4 regions of the Pantoea sp. ABR1s genome follow, and region 1 is predicted to be linked to each of the others. Evidence: predicted binding sites of a transcription regulator. Region 1 holds the regulator's gene; each other region holds the start of a gene.
The links. The regulator PurR, encoded in region 1, represses purine synthesis genes. The targets are predictions, from matches to a motif close to CANGCAAACGTTTGCNTG.
Positions count from the first base shown of each region.

Region 2: gcvT (glycine cleavage system aminomethyltransferase GcvT) is a predicted target of PurR. The motif match lies at 1,868-1,885, and genes of this name have one in related genera.
Region 3: ACXKZD_RS17850 (NCS2 family permease) is a predicted target of PurR. The motif match lies at 1,740-1,757, and genes of this name have one in related genera.
Region 4: pyrC (dihydroorotase) is a predicted target of PurR. The motif match lies at 2,346-2,363, and genes of this name have one in related genera.

Region 1 is NZ_CM173823.1:2,301,013-2,304,574, reverse strand. Features, by position in the region: gene punC (purine nucleoside transporter PunC) at 1-406, opposite strand, end outside; gene punR (DNA-binding transcriptional activator PunR) at 514-1,419, shown strand; gene purR (HTH-type transcriptional repressor PurR) at 1,416-2,441, opposite strand; gene cydH (cytochrome bd-I oxidase subunit CydH) at 2,723-2,812, shown strand; gene ACXKZD_RS10800 (C40 family peptidase) at 2,858-3,562, opposite strand, start outside.
Region 2 is NZ_CM173823.1:782,062-785,623, forward strand. Features, by position in the region: gene ubiH (2-octaprenyl-6-methoxyphenyl hydroxylase) at 1-290, shown strand, start outside; gene ubiI (FAD-dependent 2-octaprenylphenol hydroxylase) at 304-1,506, shown strand; gene gcvT (glycine cleavage system aminomethyltransferase GcvT) at 1,939-3,036, shown strand; gene gcvH (glycine cleavage system protein GcvH) at 3,060-3,446, shown strand; gene gcvP (aminomethyl-transferring glycine dehydrogenase) at 3,527-3,562, shown strand, end outside.
Region 3 is NZ_CM173823.1:3,787,190-3,790,751, reverse strand. Features, by position in the region: gene soxS (superoxide response transcriptional regulator SoxS) at 1-206, opposite strand, end outside; gene soxR (redox-sensitive transcriptional activator SoxR) at 307-792, shown strand; gene ACXKZD_RS17855 (glutathione S-transferase family protein) at 832-1,497, shown strand; gene ACXKZD_RS17850 (NCS2 family permease) at 1,855-3,204, shown strand; gene ACXKZD_RS17845 (Na+/H+ antiporter) at 3,350-3,562, shown strand, end outside.
Region 4 is NZ_CM173823.1:2,593,044-2,596,605, reverse strand. Features, by position in the region: gene bssS (biofilm formation regulator BssS) at 11-265, opposite strand; gene ACXKZD_RS12185 (hypothetical protein) at 512-784, opposite strand; gene dinI (DNA damage-inducible protein I) at 930-1,175, opposite strand; gene pyrC (dihydroorotase) at 1,238-2,281, opposite strand; gene ACXKZD_RS12170 (lipoprotein) at 2,965-3,528, opposite strand.

The DNA of each region.
Region 1 (3,562 bases):
TAATGGTGGCAAAGACTTTGTTAGCGCGCGCTGCAGGGTAGCGATCCACCACCAGCGCCTGCCAGCTTACGGCAGCGGCACAGACGCCAATCGCCTGGACAAAACGCAGCGCCAGCATCAGATAGATATCGTTCACCCACAGCATGCCTGCGCAGCCAGCGCCAAACATGGCCAGTCCGGACAGCAGCACCGGTTTACGACCGATGCGATCGGAAAGCGGTCCCCAGAAGAGCTGACCCACGGCGAAGCCGCCCAGGAAGAGACTCATACTGGCGCTGATCAGACCGGGTGAAGTGTTAAAGGTTTGCTGCATCGCACCAAAGGCGGGCAGGTACATATCAGTGGCTAAAAAGCCCAGCATGCTCAGCAGGGCAAGGTAGAGCATAAATCCTTTATTCGACAGCATCTGATTCTCATTTTTGCAGGATAAACGCGGCAGAGTGTAAAAGGTGCGTTTGCTGCTGTGAAACGGTAATATTTGCCGATGGCTGTTAAAATTTTTGAAGGCAGATTATGTGGTCAGAATATGCATTAGAAGTGGTTGACGCTGTCGCCCGTGGGGGGAGCTTCAGCGCCGCCGCGCAGGAGTTACATCGGGTGCCCTCTGCCATCAGCTATACGGTGCGTCAGCTGGAAAACTGGCTGGCGGTACCGCTGTTTGAACGGCAGCATCGCGAAGTGGTTCTGACCCCGGCGGGTGAGCATTTTGTCCGGGAAGGGCGCAGCGTCATCAAAAAAATGCTTGCCACCCGGCGACAGTGTCAGCAGCTGGCTAACGGCTGGCGCGGCCAGCTAAGCATTGCCGTTGACCGTATCGCAAAACCTCAGCGCACCCGACAACTGGTCAAAGATTTCTATCGCCACTTTCCCGATATGGAGCTGATCATCAGCTATGAAGTCTTTAACGGCGTCTGGGATGCGCTGGCCGATGGCCGGGTGGAAGTGGCGATTGGTGCCACTCAGGCGATACCGGTGGGCGGACGTTTTGCTTTTCGGGATATGGGCACGCTTAACTGGCGCTGCGTGGTTGCGCCCGACCATCCTCTGACACAGGCGAGCCAGATAGATGATGACACGCTGCGGAGCTGGCCCTCCCTGGTGCTGGAAGATACTTCTCGCGCACTGCCGCGTCGTATGACATGGACGCTGGATAACCAGCGCCGGCTGGTGGTGCCGGAGTGGCAAACCGGGCTGGAGTGCGTGCAGGCAGGATTGTGTGTGGCGATGGTGCCGGGTCACCTGGCCAGGCCACTGCTCGACAGCGGCGAGCTGGTTGAACTGACGCTGCCGGTGGCGTTTCCGGACAGCCCATGCTGCGTCAGCTGGGCAGAGGATCGCGCATCACCGGCGACAGGCTGGTTGCTCAGCTATCTGGGTGATGCGCAAACGCTTAATCAGGAGTGGTTAAGCGAGCATTAACGGCGATAGTCGCGGAACGGGCCATCGGCCACGGAACGGCGCTCAATCAGCGTGGGATGGACCTCAATCGTTTGTGACACTTCGCGCTTACTGGTAATGCGGTCCAGCAGCATTTCCAGCGCTTTCTCACCCAGCTGGGCTTTAGGCTGATGCACTGTGGTCAGGGCCGGTGCAAAATAGCGGGCGTTGCGCACATTGTCATAGCCGATCACCGAAATATCCTGGGGGACACGCAAACCCATCTCGTCGGCGGCGCAAATTGCGCCCATCGCCATGATGTCACCGCCACAGAACACAGCAGTCGGACGCTGCTTCTGCGACAGGATCTGCTGCATCGCCTGATAGCCTGACTCCGGCTCAAAGTCACCCTGCACAATCCACTCGGCGCGTGGCTGAATACCCGCTTCTTCCATCGCCTTCAGGAAACCGGCATGACGTCCGCCACCGGTGTTACGCTCCATCTGGCCGGGGATTGCACCAATATCCCGGTGTCCGCGTTCAATCAGATAGCGTCCCGCCAGATAGCCGCCCTGGAAAGCATTATCCAGTACCGTGTCGGTGAAGTCGGCGCGCGACTCGCCCCAGTCCATCACCACCATCGGGATATTGCGGTTCTCTTCCAGCATCTGCAGCAGATCGTCCGGATATTCAGAGCACATCACCAGCAGCCCATCGACGCGTTTCTGCGCCATCATGCTGAGATAGGCGCGCTGTTTTTGCAGATCGTTATGCGCATTACCCAGAATCAGCGTATAGCCTTTGTCAAAACAGTGATTTTCAACCGCCTCGATAATTTCAGCGAAATAGGGTGCTTCGCTGGAGGTGGCAAGCAGGCCCAGCGTCTTGGTGTGGTTCACTTTCAGGCTGCGCGCCACGGCGCTCGGCGAGTAGTGCAGTTCTTTAATCGCCTGCCAGACCGCGTTGCGCGTCTCTTCAGCCACAAAGCGGGTTTTATTGATGACGTGCGAAACGGTGGTCGTTGAGACGCCAGCGCGTTTCGCCACATCTTTAATTGTTGCCATGAAAATCGGACTCCAGTGCTTATCTAACTCTATGATAAGCGTAGTGTTAAACGTTTGCGTCTGCTCAGGGTTTTTTCCGCAAAAATGCAGCTTTCCTGGCCAGGAAACAGGCCGCTGGCGGCGTAAAAACGCCTGAAAACGTGCGCAAACGGAATCAGGGTTGCGCGCGTTGCGCAACAAAGGCGGGATTCTAACAAGGCTGAACGGATAAAACGAGATTTTTACCGGCCCCTGTGGGAAAATGCGATACCCCTACTGATTGTGTGACTAAGGAGCAAGCAATGAGTACCGATCTTAAACTGGCTTTAATGACCACCGCGGGCTGTCTGCTGATGATTGTGGCCTTTAGTTTTACCGCTATTCTGCACTAAAAAAAAGCCGGGATTATCCCGGCTCTCTTCTGGTTGTTCTGCTGCTCAGCGTATGGTTTTCGGCGTCATCACCCGACGGGCACCAATATAGTGGCGCTGCCAGTAATCTTCTCCTAACGCGCTGATCTGAATATCTTTGCCGGTGCGTGGCGACTGGATAAACTTGCCATCACCCAGGTAAACGCCGACATGGTCCGCAGTACCACGACCATTGATACGGAAGAAGACCAGATCGCCTTTCTCCAGCGACTCACGCTTGATCGGCGCGGCGTCACGCAGGTGGTACATCTCGTTAGCGGTACGTGGGATCTTAAACTTCACCAGATCTTTATAGGCGTACCAGACCAGGCCGCTGCAATCGAAACCGGTATGGGGAGAGGTGCCGCCCCACTGATAGGGTTTACCCAACTGACCCATCAGCTTGGTCATCGCGGTTTCGCGGGCCTTCTGGTAGCGCTGACGGTGAGATTTGCTCATCTTAATCGTGCCGGTCTCGCTGGTGGTGACCTCAGCGGTTTTCAGCAGGCGTTGATGACCATAACGTTTTTTCTCTTTGTTCTTACTGAGACGGGCGGTTTTTAGCGAGGTCTTCTTAGCAGGCGTCTGTTTAGCGGTGAGTTCGACTTTTTTCAGTTTTTTTGTTTTTAGTTTTTGAACCGGGCTGAGGCGAGTCTTTTTCGTCACCGTTTTGACCGGGCGACGCTTGCGACGCTCATCGTCGCGCGCACTCTTTTTCTCTGCTTTATGCGT
Region 2 (3,562 bases), 1.5 Mb from region 1:
AGGGCTTCAACCTGGGCCTGCGCGATGTGATGTCGCTGGCTGAAACGCTGGCAGCCGCCCATCGGCAGCAGCAGGACCCCGGCAGCTATGCGGTGCTGCATCATTATCAGCAGCGTCGTCAGCCCGACCGCGCCGCCACCATCGGTATCACCGACGGACTGGTTCGCATCTTTGCGAATCACTATGGCCCGCTGGTGGCAGGACGGAACCTGGGCCTGCTGGCGATGGATCATCTGCCGTGGTTAAGAAATCAACTGGCTGAGCGCACGCTTGGCTGGGTTAAGCGTTAATAAAGAGGCTCAGATGCAAACTTTTGATGTGGTGATTGCCGGTGGCGGTATGGTGGGACTGGCGGTGGCCTGCGGCTTGCAGGGCAGCGGACTGCGCATCGCCGTACTGGAAAAATCACCGGAGCCACCGCTGGCGCTGAGTGCATCACCGTCAGTTCGCGTGTCGGCAATCAATGCCGCCAGCGAACGGCTGCTGCAGAAGCTGGATGTCTGGTCGACCATTCTCTCGCTGCGCGCCAGCGCTTATCACGGCATGGAAGTGTGGGATAAGGACAGTTTCGGCTCCATCGCCTTTGATGATGAGCAGCAGGGCCTGTCGCATCTGGGCCATATCATCGAAAACCCGGTGATCCACAATGCGCTCTGGCAACGTGCCAGCGCCTGCAGCGACGTGACGATTATGGCACCCTCGCAGTTACAGCAGGTCGCGTTTGGTGATAACGAAGCCTTCGTTACCCTGCAGGATGGCAGCATGTTAAGTGCGCGATTAATGATTGCCGCTGACGGCGCTAACTCCTGGCTGCGCAATAAAGCCGATATCCCGCTGACCTTCTGGGATTACGATCACCATGCGTTAGTGGCTAATGTCCGCACTGAGAAGCCGCACGACGCAGTAGCGCGCCAGGTGTTCCACGGCGACGGCATTCTGGCTTTCCTGCCGATGCAGGATCCGCATCTCAGTTCCATCGTCTGGTCGCTCTCGCCGCAGGAAGCGAGCCGTCTGGAAACCATGCCGGAAGCGCTGTTCAATCAGCAGCTCTCGGTGGCGTTTGATATGCGGCTCGGCCTGTGCCAGCTGGAAAGCGAGCGCAAAACGTTTCCGCTGGTGGCGCGCTATGCCCGCAACTTCGCGGCACACCGTCTGGCGCTGGTGGGCGATGCGGCTCACACCATTCATCCGCTGGCGGGTCAGGGCGTTAACCTTGGGTTTATGGATGCCGCCGAGCTGATCGGTGAGATTCGCCGCCTGCATCAGCAGGGCAAAGATATTGGTCAGCACCTCTATCTGCGACGCTATGAGCGCAGCCGTAAGCACAGCGCCGCAATGATGCTGGCGGGAATGCAGGGCTTCCGTGAAATGTTCGCAGGCAATAACCCGGCGAAAAAATTGCTGCGCGACGTGGGTCTGAAACTGGCTGACCGCCTGCCGGGTGTCAAACCCATGATGCTGAAGCAGGCGATGGGCCTGAATGATCTGCCCGCCTGGCTACGCTAAATCTGCCCTTCTGTTAAGCCAGCTTCTGCTGGCTTTTTTTACGCCTGACACCGCTCTGCACCACAAAAAGGCAACGCTGCACCAGCAGAGGTCTTCGTTTGATTTATTCTAATTTTGCGGGCGAATTCGCATTACTTTTTCTCATTCTTCTGTCCGCTGGGCGCGGGATTTTTTTAACATCCTGAATGCCATCCCGCATAAATTTGCTGCGTATATTTAAATTCCCTGCATTTATTGCGCGATTAATCACAAAATTGCAGTTTTATATCCTGTTGGCAGCCGTTCCTGGTTAGGCTGTGCCTCTGCTTTCGACCCCGGTTTGCTTATGGTTAATCGTCAGATTCGGTGGTAACGTCAGCCCTAAGAGAACGTTTGCGTCGGCACTGAATTCCGGCGCACTTTTGCACTCACTCGCTTCTGCACAGGATGGTTATGACTCAGCAAACACCTCTGTTTGAACAGCATCAGGCCTGCGGTGCCCGCATGGTGGATTTTCATGGCTGGATGATGCCGCTGCACTATGGCTCCCAGATGGATGAACATCATGTGGTGCGCACCGACGCCGGTATGTTTGATGTCTCTCACATGACCATCGTCGACCTGACAGGCCCGCGTACCCGTGAATTCCTGCGCTACCTGCTGGCAAATGATGTGGCAAAACTGACCCAGCCAGGCAAAGCGCTCTACACCGGGATGCTGAATGCCTCGGGTGGCGTCATTGACGATTTGATTGTTTACTTTATGAGCGAAGAGTTCTTCCGCCTGGTGGTGAACTCTGCCACCCGTGAAAACGATCTCGCCTGGATCACGCAACACGCGCAGGGCTATGGCATTACGCTGACGGAACGCGACGACCTGGCGCTGATTGCCGTGCAGGGTCCGCAGGCGCAGCAGAAGGCTCAGACGCTGTTCAGCGAGGAGCAGCGTCAGGCTGTTGCCGGCATGAAGCCATTTTTCGGCGTGCAGTCAGGTGACCTGTTTATCGCCACCACCGGCTATACCGGCGAAGCGGGATATGAGATTGCTATGCCTGCAGAGGAGGCGGCCGATTTCTGGCAGCGTCTGCTGGCTGCTGGCGTTAAACCTGCCGGACTGGGCGCACGTGACACGCTGCGTCTGGAAGCGGGTATGAATCTGTATGGTCAGGAGATGGATGAAGGCGTTTCACCGCTGGCTGCCAACATGGGCTGGACGGTCTGCTGGGAACCTGCTGACCGCGATTTCATCGGCCGGGAAGCGCTGGAACTGCAGCGTGAACGCGGTACCGAAAAGCTGGTAGGACTCATCCTCACAGAAAAAGGGGTGCTGCGTAACGGCTTGCCGGTGCGTTTCACCGATGACCAGGGGCAGCCGCAGGAGGGGATCATCACCAGTGGCTCTTTCTCTCCGACGCTGGGTTGCAGCATCGCCCTGGCGCGCGTACCGGCCTCAGTCGGCAGCACCGCCATCGTTGAGATCCGTAACCGCCAGATGCCGGTCCAGGTTACCCGTCCCGTTTTTGTCCGCGCCGGTAAACCGGTCGCTCAGTAAATTTTATTCAGGAGAAATGGCCAATGAGCAATGTGCCGAATACGTTGAAGTATCGCGACAGCCACGAGTGGGTGCGCAAAGAAGAAGATGGCAGCTACACCGTGGGTATCACTGAACACGCGCAGGAGCTACTGGGCGACATGGTGTTTGTCGATCTGCCGGAAGTGGGCGCGACGTTTGCCGCCGGTGAAGAGTGCGCGGTCGCGGAATCCGTTAAAGCGGCTTCAGATATCTATGCGCCGATCAGCGGTGAGATTGTGGCGGTCAACGAAGCACTGACTGACTCACCGGAGCAGGTCAACAGCGAGCCTTATGAAGGCGGCTGGTTATTCAAAATCAAAGCCAGTGACGCGTCTGAAATTGACACGCTGCTGGATGCGGATGCTTACAAAGCCTCCATCGACGAGTAGTCGTCAGGCGGCCTCACACAGAGGCCGCAGATTTATGTTTGCTCTCCGGTTCCCCCAGCCCGATTCAGGATTTACTGCTAATGACTCAGACTCTCAGCCAGCTTGAACACAACGGT
Region 3 (3,562 bases), 1.5 Mb from region 1:
GTCTGTGACAGCGCTTCCGCTGCCAGCGTCAGACGGCGCTCGCGAATATAGCCACCCAGCGTCTGTTTCGTTACCGAACGGAACATACGCTGCAGATGCCATTTCGAATAGCCCGATTTTGCGGCAACCTCATCGATCGACAGGCTCTTATCCAGGTTCTGGTCAATCCAGTGCGTCAGGGAATGAATGATCTCTTCTTGCATCATGGTCTCATCCTTCTGGTGCTTAATAAGCGGTAATGGGAGTTTAGTGGTTTTGATGGAGAGCGAGTATAATTCCTCAAGTTAACTTGAGGTAAAGAGCCTGATGAAAAAAGAACGCAACTATCCGAAACCGGTCTTAACGCCGGGTGAAGTGGCGCGCCGCAGCGGTGTGGCGGTTTCGGCGCTGCACTTTTATGAGACAAAAGGACTTATTTTCAGCACCCGCAACAGCGGCAATCAGCGGCGATACAGCCGTGACGTGCTGCGACGCGTCGCAATTATCAAGATTGCACAGCGTATCGGCATTCCGCTGGCAACGGTCAGTGACAGCCTGGATCACATTCCGCCTGACAAGCGCATGTCGACACCGGAGTGGGATGCGCTGACGCAGCACTGGCGCGAAGAGCTGGATAAGCGCATTGAAACCCTGACCCGCCTGCGTAATGACCTGGATGGCTGTATCGGCTGCGGCTGTTTGTCGATGCGCGACTGCCCGCTGCGCAATCCCGGCGACCGGCTGGGTCAGCAGGGCTCGGGTGCGGTGCTGCTTGACCCGGAACAGGATGATAAACATCCGGATGTGGAGTGACGTCTATACTTGGTGAAGGTCAAAACACAGGGAATCATGATGATCACCGTTCACCATCTTGAGAAATCGCGCTCGCATCGGGTGCTGTGGCTGCTGGAAGAGCTGGAAGTGCCGTACCAGATTAAACGCTATCAACGCGAACCGACCATGCTGGCCCCGGAGGCGCTGAAAAAAGTGCATCCGCTGGGAAAATCACCGGTGATTACCGACGGGAACCAGGTAGTGGCAGAGTCAGGTGCCATTCTCGAATATCTTGAAGAGAAATATGATCACGAGTTCCGGCTCAAAGTGAGTGATGAGGCGTCGCGGCTGCAGTGCCGCTACTGGCTGCACTATGCCGAAGGCTCGCTGATGCCGCTGCTGGTGATGAAGCTGATCTTCGGTCAGATGGGTAAAGCACCGGTGCCGTGGCTGCTGCGCCCGGTCGGGGCGGCATTCGGTAAAGGCGTGCAGAAGGCGTTTCTGGATAAACAGCTTAAGCCACACATGCAGATGATCGAACAGCATCTGGCTGCAAATCCCTGGTTCGCCGGTCAGCGCTTCAGTATCGCTGATATCCAGATGAGCTTTCCGCTGCTGGCGCTTGCGCGACGTGCCGGACTGGAGCAGATGCCCGCCAGCCAGAAATGGCTGCAGACTGTGCAACAGCGTGCCGCCTGGCAGCGCGCGATCGATCAGGGCGGCGAGCTTTCGCTGCCAGGTTAATTCCCCTCTTCCACTGGCGGGTCGTGTCTCATCACGGCTGCGCCAGTGCGCATCCCCCTGAAAATCGCGTTAACTTCAGGGCGTCAGCGTTTGACGTCGGCCTGGGCCACGTGGCTGCTGGCGACTTAAGCCTGATCTTTATGCTGAAGAATCTCCCTCTGACAGTTGAAAATGTGCCGCTAAACGCCGGATAATCGCATGCCTTTTTATCTGGCCGCTTCTGGCGGCCAACTATCTGCGGCAAGGTAAACGTTTGCCTGCCGGGTAAACCCGACAGTGACGCCGTCTACCCGCTTATTCCAGGGACAGCGATGGTCGCAGAGCGATCCACACAACAAAAATTTTTGAGGCTCAACTATGTCAACTGAATCACGCCCGGCCAGTGGAAAACTGGACGCCTGGTTCTCGATCTCGGCGCGCGGCAGCAGCGTGCGCCAGGAAATTCTGGCCGGACTTACCACCTTCCTGGCGATGGTCTACTCCGTCATCGTGGTGCCGGGGATGCTGGGCAAGGCCGGTTTTCCCCCCACTGCCGTGTTTGTCGCCACCTGCCTGGTTGCCAGCTTTGGTTCCATCATCATGGGACTGTGGGCCAATCTGCCGATGGCGATTGGCTGTGCAATCTCCTTAACCGCCTTTACCGCTTTCAGCCTCGTGCTGGGCCAGCACATCAGCGTGCCGGTTGCGCTGGGCGCGGTGTTCCTGATGGGCCTGCTGTTTACCCTGATCTCAGTGACCGGCATTCGTGCCTGGATCCTGCGTAATCTGCCGATGGGCGTGGCGCACGGCACTGGCGTCGGAATTGGCCTGTTTTTGCTGCTGATTGCGGCTGACGGTGTAGGCCTGGTAGTGAAAAACCCGGCACCGGGCCTGCCGGTGGCGCTGGGCCACTTCACCACTTTTCCGGTAATGATGACGCTGCTGGGACTGGCAGCAATTATTGGACTGGAGAAGCGCCGGATGCCCGGCGGTATTCTCATGACAATTATCGCCATTTCGCTGCTGGGGCTGATCTTCGATCCGGCGGTGAGCTACAAAGGATTGTTTGCGCTGCCGAGCCTGCGTGATGCCAGCGGTGAGTCGCTGCTGTTCAGCCTCGACATTATGGGCGCGATGCAGCCGGTCGTGCTGCCAAGCGTGCTGGCACTGGTGATGACGGCGGTCTTTGACGCGACCGGCACCATTCGCGCGGTCGCGGGTCAGGCAAATCTGCTGGATAAACAGGGCCAGATTATCAATGGTGGTCGTGCGCTGACTAGCGACTCCGTCAGCAGCCTGTTCGCGGGTCTGGTGGGCGCGTCACCGGCTGCGGTTTATATCGAATCGGCGGCAGGAACGGCGGCGGGGGGTAAAACCGGTCTTACCGCGATTGTGGTCGGCCTGCTGTTCCTTGCCATTCTGTTTATGTCACCGCTGGCGTATCTGGTGCCGGCTTACGCCACCGCCCCCGCGCTGATGTATGTGGGTCTGCTGATGCTGAGCAACGTGGCGAAAGTCGACTTCAATGATTTTGTCGATGCGATGTCGGGCCTGTTAACGGCGGTGATTATCGTGCTCACCTGTAACATCGTAACCGGTATTATGATCGGCTTCGCCAGCCTGGTCGTGGGGCGTCTCTTCGCGGGGGAATGGCGCAAGCTCAACGTCGGCACCGTCATTATTGCTATCGCGCTGGTGGCGTTTTACGCCGGTGGCTGGGCGATCTGACTGTACAACCGGGCGTGCGGCTGCACGTCCGGAATTTTTCACTATTTTCCCGCCCGGCGCACGCGTAGCTGACAATCTTCACCGCAGTTTGTTTTACACTTTAGCGCTTAACCAATGATTGAAAGAAACGACGCCTAAGGAAAGCATGGAAATCTTTTTTACAATTCTCATCATGACGCTGGTCGTGTCGCTCTCTGGCGTCGCGGCTCGTATCCTCCCTTTTCAGATCCCGTTGCCGCTGGTCCAGATCGCTGTTGGTGCGATGCTGGCCTGGCCAACTTTTGGTCTGCATGTCGACTTTGACCCGGAGCTGTTTCTGGTGCTCTTCATTCCGCCGCTGCTGTTCGCGGATGGCTGG
Region 4 (3,562 bases), 290 kb from region 1:
GCGGCAGAAATTAATGCTTTTTGAGGAGTCGTTCTATCTGCTCGGCTGATTCTATCTTGGCGATGCCTGCTTCGAGGATCGAGATAAATTGCCTTGCCACATCCGTTGTCAGCCAGTATGTCGGGCCAACATCCGCTTCTTCTTCTTTTTGATCCTGCGACGACAACGAGTGCAGGCGGATCATCATGGCGTCATAGCTGTCAACGGTACTGATATCCCAGCCCACCAGTGGGTGAGTCTGTATAACATCTTTTCTTCTGTCCATTATAACCTCCTTATTACTCGTTAAACGAAGTGCATGATGAGGTTCAATGCGGCTTTTTTATTCCAATAGCGAAACAATTATAACAGTAAACGAGGGTATCACTGTTTAAAAAATGCCGTGAGTCAGCTTCTCACAGAATATTTGCGTTTGAAAGGCGGGCGTAAAAAAATAAAATGCCTGACGGGCAGGCATTTTTATCAGCAGTCAAAAGACAGGCAAAAAGCGGGCTTAGCCGCGTGACCGGACTCAGAGAGCCGGCGTTTCTGGCACTACGCCGCCGCCGCGTTTTTGCAGTGTTTCTGCCAGACGGGCAAAGTGCTGCTGAAGCTGCTCATCATGGTTTTGATTTTGGGCTTCCAGCGACAGATTGTGTACCAGTAGCTGACTGGCACGATCGTCAAGACAGAAAATCAGACTGGAAAAGGCATTTTCCAGCACCGTTAAACGACGCTTCTGATCACCAATCAGTGCTAACAACTCACCAAAGGTCATCGCCTCTTCCGGTTTATCAGTAGTCATGGTGTCGCACCTCCTGTTATGCGTGACGAGCGCAAGGATAGGGCATTGATCATTAAGAGTCTAGATGCAGGACGGGGTAAGTGCGAGAGGGGAGAAAAGATAAAAAAACCGGGTGGCGACACCCGGAAAAAAAGCACAGTGGCGGTTAATCAGTATTGAACCAGTCGTCAGCGCTTTCCCACGTCTGCTGCAGGATCTCGCTGATCTGGTCGCGCGTCTCTTTTCCACCGCCCAGCACGCTGAGATTATTGGCACTGGCATAACGTACCTTGACGTGATTGGTCGAGTCAGGGAACTGTTCATCAATGCGGCGCGATAATTCATCGCTTAACGCTTCTATCGCACCAGCAGGAAGAGGTCGGGTATTTGATACGGTAATTTCAACGCGCATAACAGCCTCCGTTTAAGATACTGTATATATTTACAGTATCAGCAGGCCGGAGGCAAGTAAAATTATGCGATGCGCCAGTTCAGTGTTTCACCCGCCAGGAACGGCACCAGTGAATGGCTGCCGAGCGCGATGGACTCTGGCACCTGCCAGGACTCACGCACCAAAGTAATCGTCCCTTCATTCAATGGCAGGCCGTAAAAACGCGGGCCATTCTCCGAACAGAACGCTTCAAAATGTTCCAGCGCGTTCAGCTCTTCAAAAACGGTGGCGTAAGCGGGTAACGACGCTGGCGCATTAAATACCCCCGCGCAGCCGCAACTGGCCTCTTTGAGATGACGCAGATGCGGTGCTGTGTCGGTGCCGAGGAAGACGCGCGGATGACCACTCGCCACTAATTTGCGCAATGCTTCCTGATGCACGTTGCGTTTAAGAATCGGCAGGCAATAGAGGTGCGGACGAATACCGCCCACCAGCATGTGATTGCGGTTAAACATCAAATGCTGCGGGGTAATGGTCGCGCCCAGCGTCTCATCGGCGGCGGCAATATATTCTGCGGCGTCCTGAGTGGTAATGTGCTCCATCACCACTTTCAGTGCCGGAAACTGGCTGCGCAGCGGCACCATAACCGTTTCGATAAACCGGGCTTCGCGGTCAAAAATGTCGACATGCGTATCGGTGACTTCGCCGTGGATCAGCAGTGGCATACCGAGCTTCTGCATCCGCTCCAGCACGCGGGCAATAGAGGCGATATCGGTAACGCCATGGCTGGAGTTCGTCGTAGCGTGCGCCGGATAGAGCTTAGCCGCGGTAAACAGACCGGAGGTGAAACCGCGCTCAAGCTCATCAGGATCAAGCGAGTCGGTCAGATAGCAGGTCATCAGCGGCGTAAAGGCGTGTTCGGCGGGCAGCGCCGCCAGGATGCGATCGCGGTACGCTTCACCTGCTGCCACGCTGGTCACCGGTGGCACCAGGTTAGGCATCACAATGGCACGACCATTCACCGCGCTGGTATAGGGCAGGACCGTGTTGAGCATCTCATCGTCGCGCAGATGAATATGCCAGTCGTCAGGGCGACGCAGGGTAAGTTGCTGAGGTTGTGCTGTCATCAGTGAAGCTCCGGCAGAAGGGAAACAAAAGGCGTGTTTTGGCCGGGGTCTAAGCATAAGGATTCAGGCAACCGTTTGCACCTGCTTTTTATGCTGTCAAAGAAAATCCGCTGCCCAACAGGGTAATGCTGGTCAGTTAAGATTAGATTTGTAAAGGCTGTCACGGTCAAACGTGGCAGCTTTTTTCCGGGCGAGCGAGCCGCAGTGCGGGCCAGCGCACCGCTGCTGCTGCCGGGCCGTCCTCGCGCCGCTCACGCGGTACCTTCGGCTTTGACGTCGTGCCGACGAACCGTTCGGGGATCGGCCCTCCCTGGCCGGCCCCGAACTGTCCACGCTTCCCGGCGTGGACTTCTGGCCCACCGTCACGCCTCAGCGCTGCGGATAGCCCTTTCAGCAGCAGAGGCGCTCAGGCCTCCACTTTCGTGCCCTTTCTGACAACATTCACTGAAGTTTCAGAGCAGGCCGGTGCCGCTCAGGAGCAGGCAATCCGCAGCGCTGAACAGAATGAGTCTGCCAGGAGAGCCCGCAGGACGCGGGCGAAAGGCGGGGCGGCACAGGATGTGCCATCCCCGGCGGTCCGTCAGGCAGGCGAATGACGTGAAGGAACCGCGCAGCGGCGCGAGGACCGCCAGCCCCTGAGCGGCACCAGACTGCGTTGTCATCTGTCGCTTAACTGACTGGCGTTACTGCGTAAAGGGAATAACCAGTTCGCCAGGTTTCACTTCCAGTCCTTTGGCAAATTTCTTCGCCAGCGACTCGCCTTTGCTGCGGTCGGCGCTGAGCACGTAAGCCGGCTTTTGATCAAAGTAGTTTTTCAGCGACTGATTCAGATAAGGCGTCAGCGTTTTCATAATGGAGGCCATTTTTTCCGGAGCAACCTGCGCATCAACAATTTCCAGATCGCGCAGATAGATTGCACCCTGCTGCTGGTCATAGACCGGCTGAGCACGCATCTTCAGTTGCATATCGGCCTGCTGCGGACCAAACAGTGACGTCACATTGATTTTAGCATTGCCAGAGAGCGTCACTTTACCTGGCTCTTCACGGCCAATCTGACTGGTCAGGTTGTTCAGGACGATGTGCGCATTAACCAGCCCGGAAACGCCAATATCTTTCTCATAGTTGTTGTGCTTCTGCAGCGCCTGGTTTACTTCCTGTTCGCTGATGGTGTATTGCGTCAGTTGATTACAGCCGCTCACCAGCAGCGCGATCAACAGGGCAGTCAGCCCGAAAAAAGCCTTTTTCATCGATCTTTATCCTGAATATCAGAGCCAATAAACA